2 linked regions of the Kitasatospora sp. NBC_00315 genome follow. The protein of the gene in region 1 interacts with the protein of each later gene in a pairwise test. Links are inferred from orthologs where the notes say so. Each region holds a gene or a part of one and is shown on either strand. Other genes may lie near its edges.

Region 1 (3,569 bases):
TGAGGATCCGACTAACATTGAGTGAGAGCCTGTCCGTTTTGCTCAATTTAGTGGCTTAATGTCGGCTATCTTGGGTAACTGTGGATCACCTGCAGGCACGAGGCAGCTGGGGAAGGCGACCCTCGTCCACAGCCTGGAGGTCCCGGTGACGACACGTGGAGTCCTGTACATCCACTCAGCGCCCCGCGCGCTGTGCCCGCACGTCGAGTGGGCGGTGGCGGGTGTGCTCGGTGTGCGGGTGAGCCTCGACTGGATCCGCCAGCCGGCCGCACCCGGCCACTGGCGCGCCGAGTTCTCCTGGCAGGGGGAGCCCGGCACCGCGTCGAAGCTCGCCTCCGCCCTGCGGGGCTGGCAGCTGATGCGGTACGAGGTGACCAGCGAGCCCTGCGCGACGGCCGAGGGCGAGCGCTTCAGCAGCACGCCCGGCCTCGGCATCTTCCACGCCGTGACGGGCATCCACGGTGACATCCTGATCCCCGAGGACCGGCTGCGCGCCGTCCTGCTGCGGGCCCGCAACGAGGGCACCGACCTGGAGGCCGACATCGCCAGGCTGCTCGGCAAGCCCTGGGACGACGAACTCGAACCCTTCCGGTACGCCGGCGAGGGCGCCCCGGTGCGCTGGCTGCACCAGGTGGTCTGAAGCCGCTCCCACCCCACCCCGCCACGCCCCGTGCGCCCGGGGGCGGAGCGCACCTCCGGCCCGGTGCGGCAGTGAAGCCGGCACGGGGACGGCGCCGGGTACGGGAGTGGGGCCGGTGCTTCCCCGAGAAGCACCGGCCCCACTCCCGTACCGCGGGTCAGACGCTGCGGAAGGCCAGCACCACGTTGTGGCCGCCGAAGCCGAACGAGTTGTTCAGCGCGGCGATCGGGCCCTCGGGCAGCTTGCGGGGCTCGCCCGTCACGATGTCCGCGTCCACGTCGTCGTCCAGGTGCTCGACGTTGATGGTCGGCGGGGCCAGCCGGTTGTACAGGGCCAGCACGGTGGCGACGGTCTCGATGCCGCCGGCGCCGCCCAGCAGGTGGCCGGTCATCGACTTGGTCGCCGAGATGGCGATGTGGTCGAGGTGCTCACCGAGCTCCTTGCGCAGCGCCTTCAGCTCGGCGGTGTCGCCCTGCGGGGTTGAGGTGGCGTGCGCGTTGACGTGCACGATCTCGGCCTTGTCCAGCTGGTTGCGGTCGAACAGGTCGGCCAGCGCACGGGCCACGCCCGCGCCGGTCGGCTCCGGCTGCGCGATGTGGTGGGCGTCCGAGGAGAGGCCCTGGCCCACCGCCTCGGCGTAGATCCGGGCACCGCGCGCGGCGGCGTGCTCGGCGGACTCCAGCACGACCACGCCGGCGCCCTCGCCGAGCACGAAGCCGTCCCGGGCCTTGTCGTACGGGCGGGACGCGCGCTGCGGCTCGTCGTTGTTCTTGGACATCGCCATCATGTTGGCGAAGGCCACGATCGGCAGCGGGTGGATCGCCGCCTCGGTGCCGCCGGCCACCACGACGTCGGCGCGGCCACTGCGGATCATCTCGATCGCGTAGCCGATCGCCTCGGCGCCGGAGGCACAGGCGGAGACGGGGGTGTGCACGCCCGCGCGAGCGCCGACCTCCAGGCCGACGTTGGCCGCCGGGGAGTTGGGCATCAGCATCGGGACGGTGTGCGGGGAGACCTTGCGGACGCCCTTCTCCTTCAGCACGTCGTACTGGTCGAGCAGGGTGGTCACGCCGCCGATGCCGGAGGCGATCACGGCGCCCAGGCGCTCGGGGGCGAGCTTGGAGGACACGTCGGTGGCCGGCGTCTCGTAGCCGGCGTCGGCCCAGGCCTCGCGGGCGGCGATCAGCGCGAACTGCGCGGAGCGGTCCAGCTTGCGGGCCAGCGGCCGGGGAAGGATCTCGCCCGGTTCGACGGCGGTGCGCGCGGCGATCCGGACGGGGAGGTCGGCGGCCCACTCCTCGGTCAGGACGTTCACCCCGGAGCGGCCGGCGAGCAGGCCCTCCCAGGTGGAGGCGGCGTCGCCGCCCAGCGGCGTGAAGGCGCCGATACCCGTGACGACCACGGTGCGGTTTTCAGCGGTCACTGGTTTTCTCTCTCACATGTGGCAGGGGGTTCGGCGGCGCCGGAGGTGGGGCCCGGCCGGGGCGCTCCGCGAGCGGGGAGCCCCGGCCGGTCTAGCGTCAGGTCGTGCGGCCGGGTCGGTCAGGGGGTGAGCGGTCCGGCTGTGCGGTGACCTGGGTCAGGCGTTGGCGAGGATGTAGTCCACGGCGTCGCCGACGGTCTTCAGGTTCTTGACCTCGTCGTCCGGGATCTTGACCTCGAACCGCTCCTCGGCGGCCACGACGACCTCGACCATGGACAGCGAGTCGACGTCCAGGTCGTCCGTGAAGGACTTGTCGAGCTCGACGTCCTCGGCCGGGATACCGGCGATCTCGTTGACGATCTCAGCGAGACCTTCCAGGACCTCGTCCTTGGTAGCCATAGTGGCTGCTCCTCTTCGGTGGTGATGACGGCTGCCCGGCGGGCGGCCGCACGTTCTGTTGACGGGTACGGCGGGTACTGCGGCTGTGCCTAGGGGAGCGTAACGACTGCCGCCGCGTAGACCAGACCCGCCCCGAACCCGATGATCAGGGCGAGGTCGCCGCTGCGGGCCTCTCCGCTCTCCAGCATGCGTTCCATCGCCAGCGGGATGGAGGCCGCCGAGGTGTTGCCGGTCTCGGCGATGTCACGGGCCACCGGTACCGACGCGGGCAGCTTGAGCGCCTTGATCATGGCATCGGTGATCCGCATGTTGGCCTGGTGCGGGATGAACGCGCCGAGCTGTTCGGCGGTGATCCCGGCGGCGTCCAGCGCCTGCTGGGCGACCTTGGCCATCTCCCAGACGGCCCAGCGGAAGACCGCCTGGCCCTCCATCCGCAGAGCCGGCCACTTGACCTCGTCGCCGGCGCCGTTGACGGCGTCCTCCTTGGCGAAGGCGGTGTCCCAGGCCTGGGTCTGCGTGATGACGTCCTTCTGCGAGCCGTCCGAGCCCCAGACGACCTTGCCGATCCCGGGGGTGTCGGACGGGCCGACGACGGCCGCGCCGGCGCCGTCACCGAAGATGAACGCGGTCGAGCGGTCCGAGGTGTCGGTCAGGTCGCTGAGCCGCTCGACACCGATCACCAGCACGTACTCGGCGCTGCCGCCGCGGATCATGCCGTCGGCCAGGCCCAGGCCGTAGCCGAAGCCGGCGCAGGCCGCCGAGATGTCGAAGGCGGGGGCGGTGCCGCAGCCGAGCCGCTGGGCGATCTCGGTGGCGATGGCCGGGGTCTGCTTCAGGTGCGAGACGGTCGCCACGATCACGGCGCCGATCTGCTCGGCCGCGATCCCGGACTGCGCGATCGCCTTGCCGGCCGCCTGCACCGACATCTCGGCGACGGTCTCCTCCGGGCCGGCCCAGCGGCGCTCGGCGATTCCGCTGCGGGTCCGGATCCACTCGTCCGAGGAGTCGATCCAGTTCAGGACCTCGGCGTTCGGGATCACCCGGACGGGGCGGTAGCCGCCCACGCCGTGGATCCGGGAGTACGCCGCGCCGGTGACCGGCCGGATC
Region 2 (9,671 bases), 5.7 Mb from region 1 along the record:
TTCCGGCCGTCAACTCCAAGTGGCCGCCGGTAGCGCTCACCATGGCGGCCTGATCGCCAGCGCGACCACGGAGGAATCCCGCAATGGCGACGCCAGGTCGAAGCCGATCCGCCGCCACCGCAGCAGATGCAGGGCATGCGCGCGAGCCACCACCGGCATCGCCGTCGCCCCCACCAGGTCGCCGAACCTCGCGCTGCCGCGCTCCAGGCGGCCGAGCATCTCCTCCTGAAGCTCAAGACAATGGGCATCGGCCGCCATTCGGCCCGGATCGCCTCCAGCGTCGGCAGCAGATGAGGCCGCCAACCCGCGACGACGCTGTATCGCCACCCTGCTGCCCGCACCACCTGTTCAGCAGCGGCAAAGTACGCACGGTCCTTGTCTTTCACCAAGGCACGGGGCCGGACATCGATCAGTCAGCGCCCATCCGGCACGGCGACCAGGTAGTCGGGGATGTGGTGCAGCCATCGGCCCCCGACCGTCGCGAACCTGATCCGGAAGGGCTGCGACAGCACATCTCCGATCCCGCCGGCGAAGTCCAGAACCCGCAGGAAGTTGCGCTCCTCCAGACTCTCGAACCCGTGCAGCCGACCCGTGCTGGCCAGGACCTCCAGCCCGGGACGATGGTGCTGCCGGGGATGCCAGCTGAAGTGCCTCACCGGCTCAGCCCCACGCATAGGGATGCCGCTGATCTCCCGGATCGGGCAGGACACCTCGCACCTGTCGAAGCTCCACGTTGCTGTCCAGCGACCGGCCCAGCCCTCACACATGTCGAGCACGTCGACGTCCGCATCGTCCAGCCGGAACACATCACAGACGTCGCCGACGGCGCACGACGACGACCAAAGACCACAGCCGACCTGACCGTGAAGGCTCATGACTCCATGACAGCCCCTCGGAAACGGCTGGGACGATGCCCCGTGCCCCGGTTCAGCACATCAAGGGAACTATGTCCAGAATCACCGTCCTCGTCCGCCTTGGCCAACTACCCTGTCTTCTTTGGCTGACTGCAAGTGCGCTGGGCCCGAAGGCCCCCCAAACCGATTGTCAGACGAGGTCAGGCCGTGCCACCCTCCCGCTATGGAGCAGAACCAACCCCTCGTTCGCGACGTCTTCCCCGACCTCGTTGCCGAGCTGACCGCTCTCCTGGAAGCGGAAGGAGAACGTTGGCTGGCCATCAGCGTGCGGGATGTCCGCCTGGTCGGAAAATGCGGATGTTCTGACGACTTCTGCCAGAGCATCCGAACAGGGGATCACCCGCAAGGACAGCCCTACGGCCCAGGACATCGGTGCGTGCCGCTCATGCCCGCGGAAGGCATGCTGAACCTGGACGTCCTGGACGGCCGGATCATGGTCATCGAAGTGCTCGATCGGGCACCCATGGACAACCGTATGTCCTGCACGGCCAGCGACGTGAAGACCGACGAATGAGCGAGGACGGCGAGTTGTTCAGCGACCTACTGGCGCGGTGGGAGGAGAGGTGGCAGACGAAGCCACCCGACGCGCACGAGCTCCGTGCAAAGCACGCTGAGCGCTGGGTCCGGTTCCACAGCCTGCCAGGCTCAATGCGCTACCCACAGGACGAGGCCGAGTACAGGGTCATCCTGGAGCGCCACAACACGGTGCTGGACGAACTGTTCACGGGGCAGGACGTCTGCGTGATCACCAACGGGTGGTCCTATCCGGGCGATCCCGCAGTACGGTCAGACGACCAGCTCCGACTCCACCCCGGCAGCGAGCTGTGGACATCCTCTCTCACCAACGAGCCCGATCCGGAGTACCGGCTCTACCGGCACTCTTACATCAGCCGCATCCGATGGCAGCCCACGTGCCTTGACCCGCTGCTTCGCTCGGTCGCAGACGACGTATCAGCGGGCGTGATCATCACCGACGCAAACCTCGATCAGCTCTACCACCCCTACGACGGCGGCGCAGACGTGATCCTCGCGAACAACGCCAGCCGGGACGCCATGCGCGAACACCACAGCGACTGGCTGTCCAAGCACCCACAAGGACTCTGACGCCTTCCTATGTCAACGCGGCGCAGCCCGGTCCTGGACGCAGTAAGCAGCGAAAGTGACTGACTGCGGGGGTTGGCCAACTGTGCTGTCACCTTTGGCCATCTACCGAGTCCAGGCACAACGGCTGTGCCATGACTCTGTAGTTGGCCAAGACCCCGGCACCGCTGTCCCGTTTTCAGCCGACCGGCTCTGCTCCGAATCCATCGTCTGGGGCATCGAGGGCCGGGGGCATGCAGCTGTGTGTGCTGGTCCAGATTCCGACGTTCGCCAATAGCGGCTCAGGGATGTCCGCAGTGCGGAAGGTGAAGGTCGCCCCGGTCGGTTCGGCCTGAAGCGCGATCTGTCCCGGCGGTTGGTGCCGAGTGACTGGCTGCCAGTGGCATCCGATCGCTTCGAGGGCTGACGTGACCTGCCGGCGGGTCAGATGCCCCGGGCAGGAGACGACAGTCTTGGACTCGGAGTGCGGGAGGTCGATGCTGTCCTGCCAGGTCTGGACACTGATCAAGGTGATCAGGCGGCAGTGGCAGACGCAGAGCTCGACGCTGCCGTAGGAGAACAGGTGAGGCCAACGGCGTCGTGTCTTTCCGGGCTTAGGGGCTGCGTTTCCGCTGTTCAGGCATGGGGTCGGCGGTCTCGGGGAGTGGTGACGTGTCGTGTCGTCGCTCTGGTGGAGGTCGGGGATGCCGTCGGTCGTGGGGCTGCTGGAACAGCGTGAGCTGACCGCTCGCCGTCGTGTGGACGCGCTGCGGGAGGAGGTGGACCGTATCCAAGCCGAGCTGGTCGTGGCGGAGCGGGAGTGGAACCAGTGGGTCATCGCCCGTTCACGCGTCGGCGAGGCGCTCTCCCCGGGCGAAGGCGACATCGCCGGCCCGGATGCCGCCGAGGAGCCGTCGGAGCGCGGTGAACCACCCGCGCTGCCCGCGTCTTCGGAGGCGGCGAAGCCGAAGTCGGTGGTCCCCATGTGGCGTGCGGGTCTGGCCCGGTCGGCACTGTCGGCGGACTACCAGCGCATCGTGCAGGCTCTCGCGGACCGGGGACGGCTCGGTCAAGGCCCGCTGACCTGCCAGGAGATGGCCGGCTGCTTCGGCCTGGACCCGGTGCCCGGGAAGATCGAGGCGCTGCGGTCGAAGGCGAAGCGGCTGACAGCGCGCGGGTGGCTGCCAAGCCGGCGCCGCGCTGCACCGCGCCCTCGCTACCAGCCCGGCCCCGCCGACGCTGGTGGTCGACCTCGCGGACGTCACCTTCTGCGACTCCAGTGGACTCAACGCCCTGCTCCAAGCCCGGATCGACGCCCGGCGCCGTCCTCCACCTGGCACGCCCGACCCGCATCGTGGCCAGGATGCGGGAGATCACCGGAGCCGACCACGTCTTCCCCGTCGACCAGGACGACCCCGGCGCCGCGTCGCCCCGCGCGAACTGACCACCCGAACAGCGTCTGGCCGCCGACCCCGCCGATGCCCTGGACGCCGCCGAACGAACACCGCCCCCGGGGCCGCGCTGTCAGGCCGACGGTGGGCGGCCCGCAGCCCACCCGGTCTGGCCAGCCCCCCGCCGCACGCCGTTGCCGACCACCTACCGCGCTGCCAGCGATGGAGCTCTACCACCTGCGGGTGGCCGAGGACGGCGGCTGGGCCGGCCCGGCCGCCGGGCTCCGCGGGCGCCAGATAGCGGCGGCACCGGGGCCCCGCTGCGGGGTCACAGCCAGTGTGTCAGTACGTACAGGCCGGCCGGGGAGACCCCCACGGGAGCGGGCACCCGGGCGGTCCCGGCAACCGGCCGGACCCATCGCGGGCGCCCTCGCCGACTCGGTGACCACCTGCTGCGGCCACGTGCCCCGTGGCGTTCTCCCTCCGTGAGGAGGTCAAGGAGCTGAAGCCCTGGTCATGGATGGGCGCGAGGGTTTGCGATCCCAGGGTGCTGCATAGCGGCCGTGCCGGCTCCAGCCAAACGGATAGATCATCCGTATATGTGTTAGCGTCACCCCCAGCAATCGGATGACCTATCCGTTTTACCTGTCGGGGTGGAGGAACACATGAGGACAGCCGTGGTGACGGCCGGTACGGCCGGCATCGGTCTGGAGACGGCGTTGGGGCTTGCCGTGGCCGGGTTCGCGGTCACGGTGGTCGGTCGGAGCGCAGACCGGGGCGCCCAGGCGGTGGACCTGATCAACGCCATGGGCCCGGCGCACCCTGGTCAGTTCCTGGCCGCCGACCTCTCCTCGCTGGACCAGGTGCGCGCGCTGGCGGAGCGGATCACAGCCAAGCGGGAGGCCTCGGGGGATCCGCTGGCGGTGCTGGTCAACAACGTCGGGGCGATGTTCCCCGACCGGCGCGAGCTGGGCGGTGTCGAGGCCTCGTTCGTCGTCAACCACCTGTCGCCGTACCTGCTGACCGAACTGCTGCTGCCCGCGCTGAGGGCCGGTGCGCCGAGTCGGATCGTGAACGTGACCTCGGGTGCGGTCGGGGTCGCGAAGCGGGTGTTCGACGCCGTCGAGCCGCCCGGCGGCTACTACGGCTTCCACTGGTACGGCCGCGCCAAGCTCGCCAACCTCGCTTACACGCTCGACCTTGCCGCGAGGCTGGACGGCACGGGCGTCTCGGCCTTCGCCGCCGACCCCGGAGGCGCTGCGACCGACATGACCAACGGCACCCTGACCGATCCGAAGATCGTATCTCCCGCCCTGCGACTGCTGTGGCCGCTGGTGCGCCGCAAGTTCGAACGGTCCACGTCCGGCCCGGCGTCCGCGGCAGCCAGGCCATCGATCGTCGCCGCCACGGACGACGCGTTGACCGGCCGGACCGGCGTCGTCATCGGTCCCCGAGCGCGTCCGGTCGCCCCGTTCCGCCCGGCCACCGACCCTCGCGTCGCCGAGGCCGTACGCCGGCTCAGCGAAGCCCACGCTCCCCTCGCCGTCAGGTAGGCAATACGCCCGCTCCGGTGGACCTCGGGCCGGCCCGCCTCAACTCCGCGACGCAGGCCCGGCACCACCGGTAAACAGCGGGCCGCTCCGCCCTACAGCCTTGCTGCTCCACGCCCCGCACGCCGTCACGCAGACGCGCACGGCCCGCCACGGCCGGTCACCGAACGCCGCACATCGTCACCCCTGCACACCTTCGCCAGACGAGGACACGTCCATGAACGCCCCAGTCCCGAACGCCCACGCCCGCACCGTCCACGGCTCCGGCCCCGGCCTCCTCCTCGCCCACGGCGCGGGCGGCGGCATCGAGGCCAACTACGGGCCGATCATGGAGGGGCTCGCCGCGCAGCACACCGTCGTCGGGGTCGACTACCCGGGCTCAGGAAGGAATCCCACCACGTCCACGCCCCTGGAGCTCGACGTGCTGGCGGACCAGCTCGTCGCCGCGGCGGACGCCGAGGCGCTCGACACCTTCGCCGTCTGCGGCTATTCGCTGGGCGGCCAGGTCGCGATCCGTGCCGCGGCCCGCCATCCGGAACGCGTCACCTCCCTCATCCTGACCGCCACGTTCGCCCGTCTGGACACCCGTACCGAGCTGGCCGCCGCACTCTGGCACCAGCTCTACGAGTCCGGACAGCACGTCCTGCTCGCCCAGTACCTGACCCTGCTGACCGTGAGCGCGCCGGTGCTGAACTCCCTCACCCCGGAGCAGGTGCGCGCAGCCGCCGAGCAGGCCGCCTCTGCGCTGCCGCCGGGCACCGGGGACCAGGTCGACCTGGTCCGCCGCGCCGACGTGCGCGCAGACCTCGCGCTGATCGCCGTCCCGACCCTCGTTGTCGTCACCACCGCCGACAACCTGATACCCGCTGCCCTCCAGTACCAGCTGGCTGAGGCCATCCCGGGCGCGCGGACCGCCGAGCTCGCCACCGGGCACCTGCCTTTCCTGGAGCAGCCCAAGGAGTGGCTGGAGATCATCACCGGCTTCCTCGCCCGACAGCAGGGCCAGGGCTGACGGCGCGGGCGGGTGGGCCATGCGGCCCACCCGCCACAGCGCCGACTTCCCCGCCGGGAACGGCTGCGTATGATCGAACGCCGGACATATATGACGGGACACGCGACAGGGATTTTTGGCCACACATGACGACCACACAGCTACGCAAGGACGCTGCCCGCAACTGGGACCGGATCGTCGCCATCGCCCGCGCCCTGGTCGACCAGGGCGTCACGCTGCAGCTCAACGATGTCGCCCGCCGGGCCGGACTCGGGGTCGGCACCGTCTACCGGCACTTCGCCACCCCCGAGGCGCTGCTGGAGACCGTGGCCACCCCCCGCCTGGAAGCCCTGGCCGCCCATGGCGAACAGGCGCTGGCTGACACGGATCCCTGGCGCGCCCTCGAAGGGTTCCTGACGCGGACCCTCGACGCACAGATCACCGACGCCTCCCTGGCCCTGGTCACCGCCGCACCTACCGACGCCCTCCCCCGCACCACGGAGCTCAGGCAGTCACTGGCAACGATCGGCACCGACCTCCTCTACCGGGCCCGCGAGGCCGCAGTGGTCCGCCCCGACCTGTCCGCTGCCGATCTGGTCCCGCTGATGTGCGGCATCGCGCACGCCGTCACCGTCCACGGCGGCACCCCTGCCGACCGGATCAACACAGCACACCGCTACCTCACCACCCTGCTCGGCGGTCTACGAGCCGCCCCGTCGAACACGTGATGCCCAGTGCCCAGTACCTGACCGTGAGCTTCAGCGCCCCGGCACGTGGTGCCGAGGTTGTTCCATGCGATGCCTTCGTGGTGGCGGTCGCCGAGGTCGCCGAAGCCTTCAACGTCATGATCTGACCCGTGGCGGGAGCGGCATTACCAGCGGCCCACATGACATCGCGTCCTGGTGCGCCCTCCGGCGAGCCATCGCCGCCGACGCGCTGGTCGCTGACATCCACAAGGTGGAGGCCGAAGTTGCCGGCCTCACCGAAGTCGGCTGACCGCACTCTGGTGGCTGTACGGGCCACCCGGTACTGCCCGGAGCAACCTGGGCGCGGACGAGCGCCGCTCTGATTAGTCGACGCCCACCGTCGTGTGGGGGCCGCCTGCGGCTCGTTGAAGATCCTTCTGGCGCTGGGGCTATTCGGAGGCCTCGATCGATCGACTGACCGAGGGCACGGGCCTGGGCCGGGGCTCGCTCTACGGCACCTTCGGCGACAAGAGCGCCCTCTTCCGCAAAAGCCTCCAACGGTACGCGCAGACCCACCACCCGCTGTACGAGCAGGCGCTGTCTGGCCCCCACCCGAGCCCGAGCGCCGTTCTGGCCGCCTTCCTCCAGGTCGCCCTGAACCGTATCGCCGATCCGACGGTCCTGGATGGCTGCCTGCTCAGGGTGTCGGCAACGCAGTTTCCGGCGCTTGACGCGGAGGGCCGGGCGATGGTCCGCGCCATGATCGACGGTTTGCGGGCGAGGCTGGAGCAGGCGTTGCTGGCGGCGGGGGCCGGTGCGCAGGAGGCGGCAGAGCTGGCGTTGTGCACGCTGGCGACGAACAAATCTCTGGCGTACTGAGTGGTGGGCGCTGGAAGTCCTTCGGGGGTTGACTTGAAGCCCTCGTCCTGTGGAGTCCAGGTAGCGGACCGGACGTGCCACTGGTGCAGTTGCGCATGACGCCAGCGTGGCCCATCTGCAGCCAGCCGGGAGATCCGGATCTGGACCCGGTCTGTGGCAGCGAGTGTGTCCGTCCACGGGGGCTGGTTGGCCGCTGCGGGTCAGCCCCGCACCGCAGCCAGGCACTCGTCGTATAGGTCCATGATTTCTCCCTTGCCGTCGTTGGCGACCCACGTGATCGATGCGGCATCCAGGCACCCGAACGCCGTCGCAATTACCGCGCGGACCTTCGCGCCCTCGTTGCCGGTAGCTGCGTTCATACGGGTCTCGATGAGCGGCAGCAGGTCCTCCTGGAACCGCAGTCGCTTTTCGAGCCAACCGGCACGCAGAGAGGCGGTGTTGTGCAGGAGACGGAACCGCTCCAGGGCCTGCTCGCGGCTGTTATGCAGGGCCAGTACGGCAGCCACCCCTGCGCGCAGGGCCTCCCAGACGCTGACGTCGGCCGGCAGTTCGCTGATCGTGTCTGTCAGGACCTGCCCGAACCGGTCCTGGTCGCCGCCGAGAAGGTCCTCCTTGGTGCCGAAGTAGCGGAAGAGGGTGCGCTGGGAAACGCCGGCCTCCCGGGCGATCTGGGCGATGGTCGTCTCGTCGTAGCCCTGCTCGATGAACAGGCGCAAGGCTGTCTCGAGGATCTCTCGGGAGGCCATCTGTCGTGTCCGGTCCCACAGCGTGATCGGAGTCCTCGTCGCTGCCTTTGCGTCCTGCTGCATACCACCAGATTACCCGGCGCTGCCAAGACGGCACACCCATCCCATGTGACAGTCGCCGCCAATCTGGCATACGCTGCCATGAGTGGTGTGCGGCGCCGCCCACTGCCCCAGACAGAGCTGCTCACCCCCGCCCAGAAGTACGCAAAGGAGCGCATCATGCCTGCACCCACAGCTCTGATCACCGGTGGAACCAGCGGCATCGGCAAGGCGACCGCCGAACTACTCCACTCCCGCGGCTACCGCGTCATGGTCACCGGCCTCGGCAATGTCGCCAACGCCGGACTTCCCGAAGACGTCACGGCTGTCCGGGCCGACGCACGGTCCCTGCCGGACATCGACCAGGCGATCGACCAGGCGCGCCAGCAACTCGGCTCCCTCGACCTGCTCTTCCTCAACGCGGGCATCTCCCGCCCCGGCCCGATCGAATCAACCGACGAAGACGCCTTCGACGCCCTGTTCGACATCAACGTCAAGGGAAATTTCTTCACCCTGCAAAAGGCACCGCCGCTCCTCAACGAGGGCGCCTCGGTCGTGCTCACCGTGGGCGCCGCCGAAGGGCTCGGGGCCGCAATGACAGCCGCCAAGGGTGCTCTGCTGCCCCTCATGCGGTCCCTCGCACTCGAACTCGCCCCCCGCCGCATCCGCGTCAACGCGGTCAGCCCGGGAATGATCAACACCCCTGCCTACAGCAAGATGGGTGTCTCCCAGGAAATGATCGACTCCTGGGCCCGGGACGTCCCGCTCGGCCGCGTCGGTGCTCCCGCCGACATCGCCGAAGCCGTGGCCTTCCTCGCCTCGGACGCCGCCGGCTACATCACGGGCGACAACCTGACCGTCTCCGGGGGCATTGGTTTTCACTCCAACGCCTGACGAGTAATTTGGCTCTGACCTGGAAGGTTCACCGGGTCCAATGCTCAGCCCGGATCCACCGGGTGATCGCTACCAGGGAAGCCCCTGTACAACGAAGAGATGCCTTGCGACCTGCGATGATGGGAGTTCTCTAGGCTCCACCACGCACAATCAGCAAGGCATCTCGTAAGTGCAATCATCTCACGCTGTCCCGGCCGTCTCCGTCGTGTTCGACGAGCCGAATCTGATCGCGGACGCCGGACTGCTCCCGCTGGTCCGCCTGGCCGAGCGCGCCGGCCTGCCCGCCCTGGTCGGCGACAGGCTACGCATCGAAGGCACCGACAACGGTGCCGGCGCCAATCCGGGCGCGAAGGTGATGACGCTGGTCGCGGCGATGTGCGCCGGGGCCGACTCGATCGACGACACCGACCGGCTCCGGCACGGCGCGGTAGGCCGACTGTTCGGCGGGGTACGAGCACCGTCCACCCTGGGCACCTTCCTGCGCTCGTTCACCCACGGGCA

Evidence for each region.
Region 2: the proteins of OG823_RS24010 (region 1) and OG823_RS00245 interact in binary tests that used the Escherichia coli proteins (3 or more experiments, as listed by UniProt). The link is inferred for Kitasatospora sp. NBC_00315 from one-to-one orthologs.

The regions. Positions count from the first base shown.
Region 1 is NZ_CP108025.1:5,758,070-5,761,638, forward strand. The notes cover bases 842-3,569. They hold OG823_RS24010 (acyl carrier protein), read right to left. Parts: upstream 2,463-3,569; coding sequence 2,220-2,462; downstream 842-2,219. Other genes in these bases: fabF (beta-ketoacyl-ACP synthase II), read right to left, coding at 842-2,063; OG823_RS24015 (beta-ketoacyl-ACP synthase III), read right to left, coding at 2,552-3,569. Also shown: OG823_RS24000 (DUF3145 domain-containing protein), read left to right, coding at 146-640; more of fabF, read right to left, coding at 798-841. UniProt on the Escherichia coli protein: Carrier of the growing fatty acid chain in fatty acid biosynthesis.
Region 2 is NZ_CP108025.1:50,539-60,209, forward strand. Bases 4,157-7,049 are described here. They hold OG823_RS00245 (alpha/beta fold hydrolase), read left to right. Parts: upstream 4,157-5,152; coding sequence 5,153-5,947; downstream 5,948-7,049. Other genes in these bases: OG823_RS00240 (SDR family NAD(P)-dependent oxidoreductase), read left to right, coding at 4,157-4,938; OG823_RS00250 (TetR/AcrR family transcriptional regulator), read left to right, coding at 6,073-6,654. Also shown: OG823_RS00205 (hypothetical protein), read right to left, coding at 1-43; OG823_RS00210 (hypothetical protein), read right to left, coding at 37-258; OG823_RS00215 (hypothetical protein), read right to left, coding at 414-875; OG823_RS00220 (hypothetical protein), read left to right, coding at 1,078-1,428; OG823_RS00225 (hypothetical protein), read left to right, coding at 1,425-2,018; OG823_RS00235 (hypothetical protein), read left to right, coding at 3,274-3,438; more of OG823_RS00240, read left to right, coding at 4,051-4,156; OG823_RS00260 (TetR/AcrR family transcriptional regulator), read right to left, coding at 7,692-8,300; OG823_RS00265 (SDR family NAD(P)-dependent oxidoreductase), read left to right, coding at 8,457-9,170. UniProt on the Escherichia coli protein: The physiological role of BioH is to remove the methyl group introduced by BioC when the pimeloyl moiety is complete. It allows to synthesize pimeloyl-ACP via the fatty acid synthetic pathway through the hydrolysis of the ester bonds of pimeloyl-ACP esters.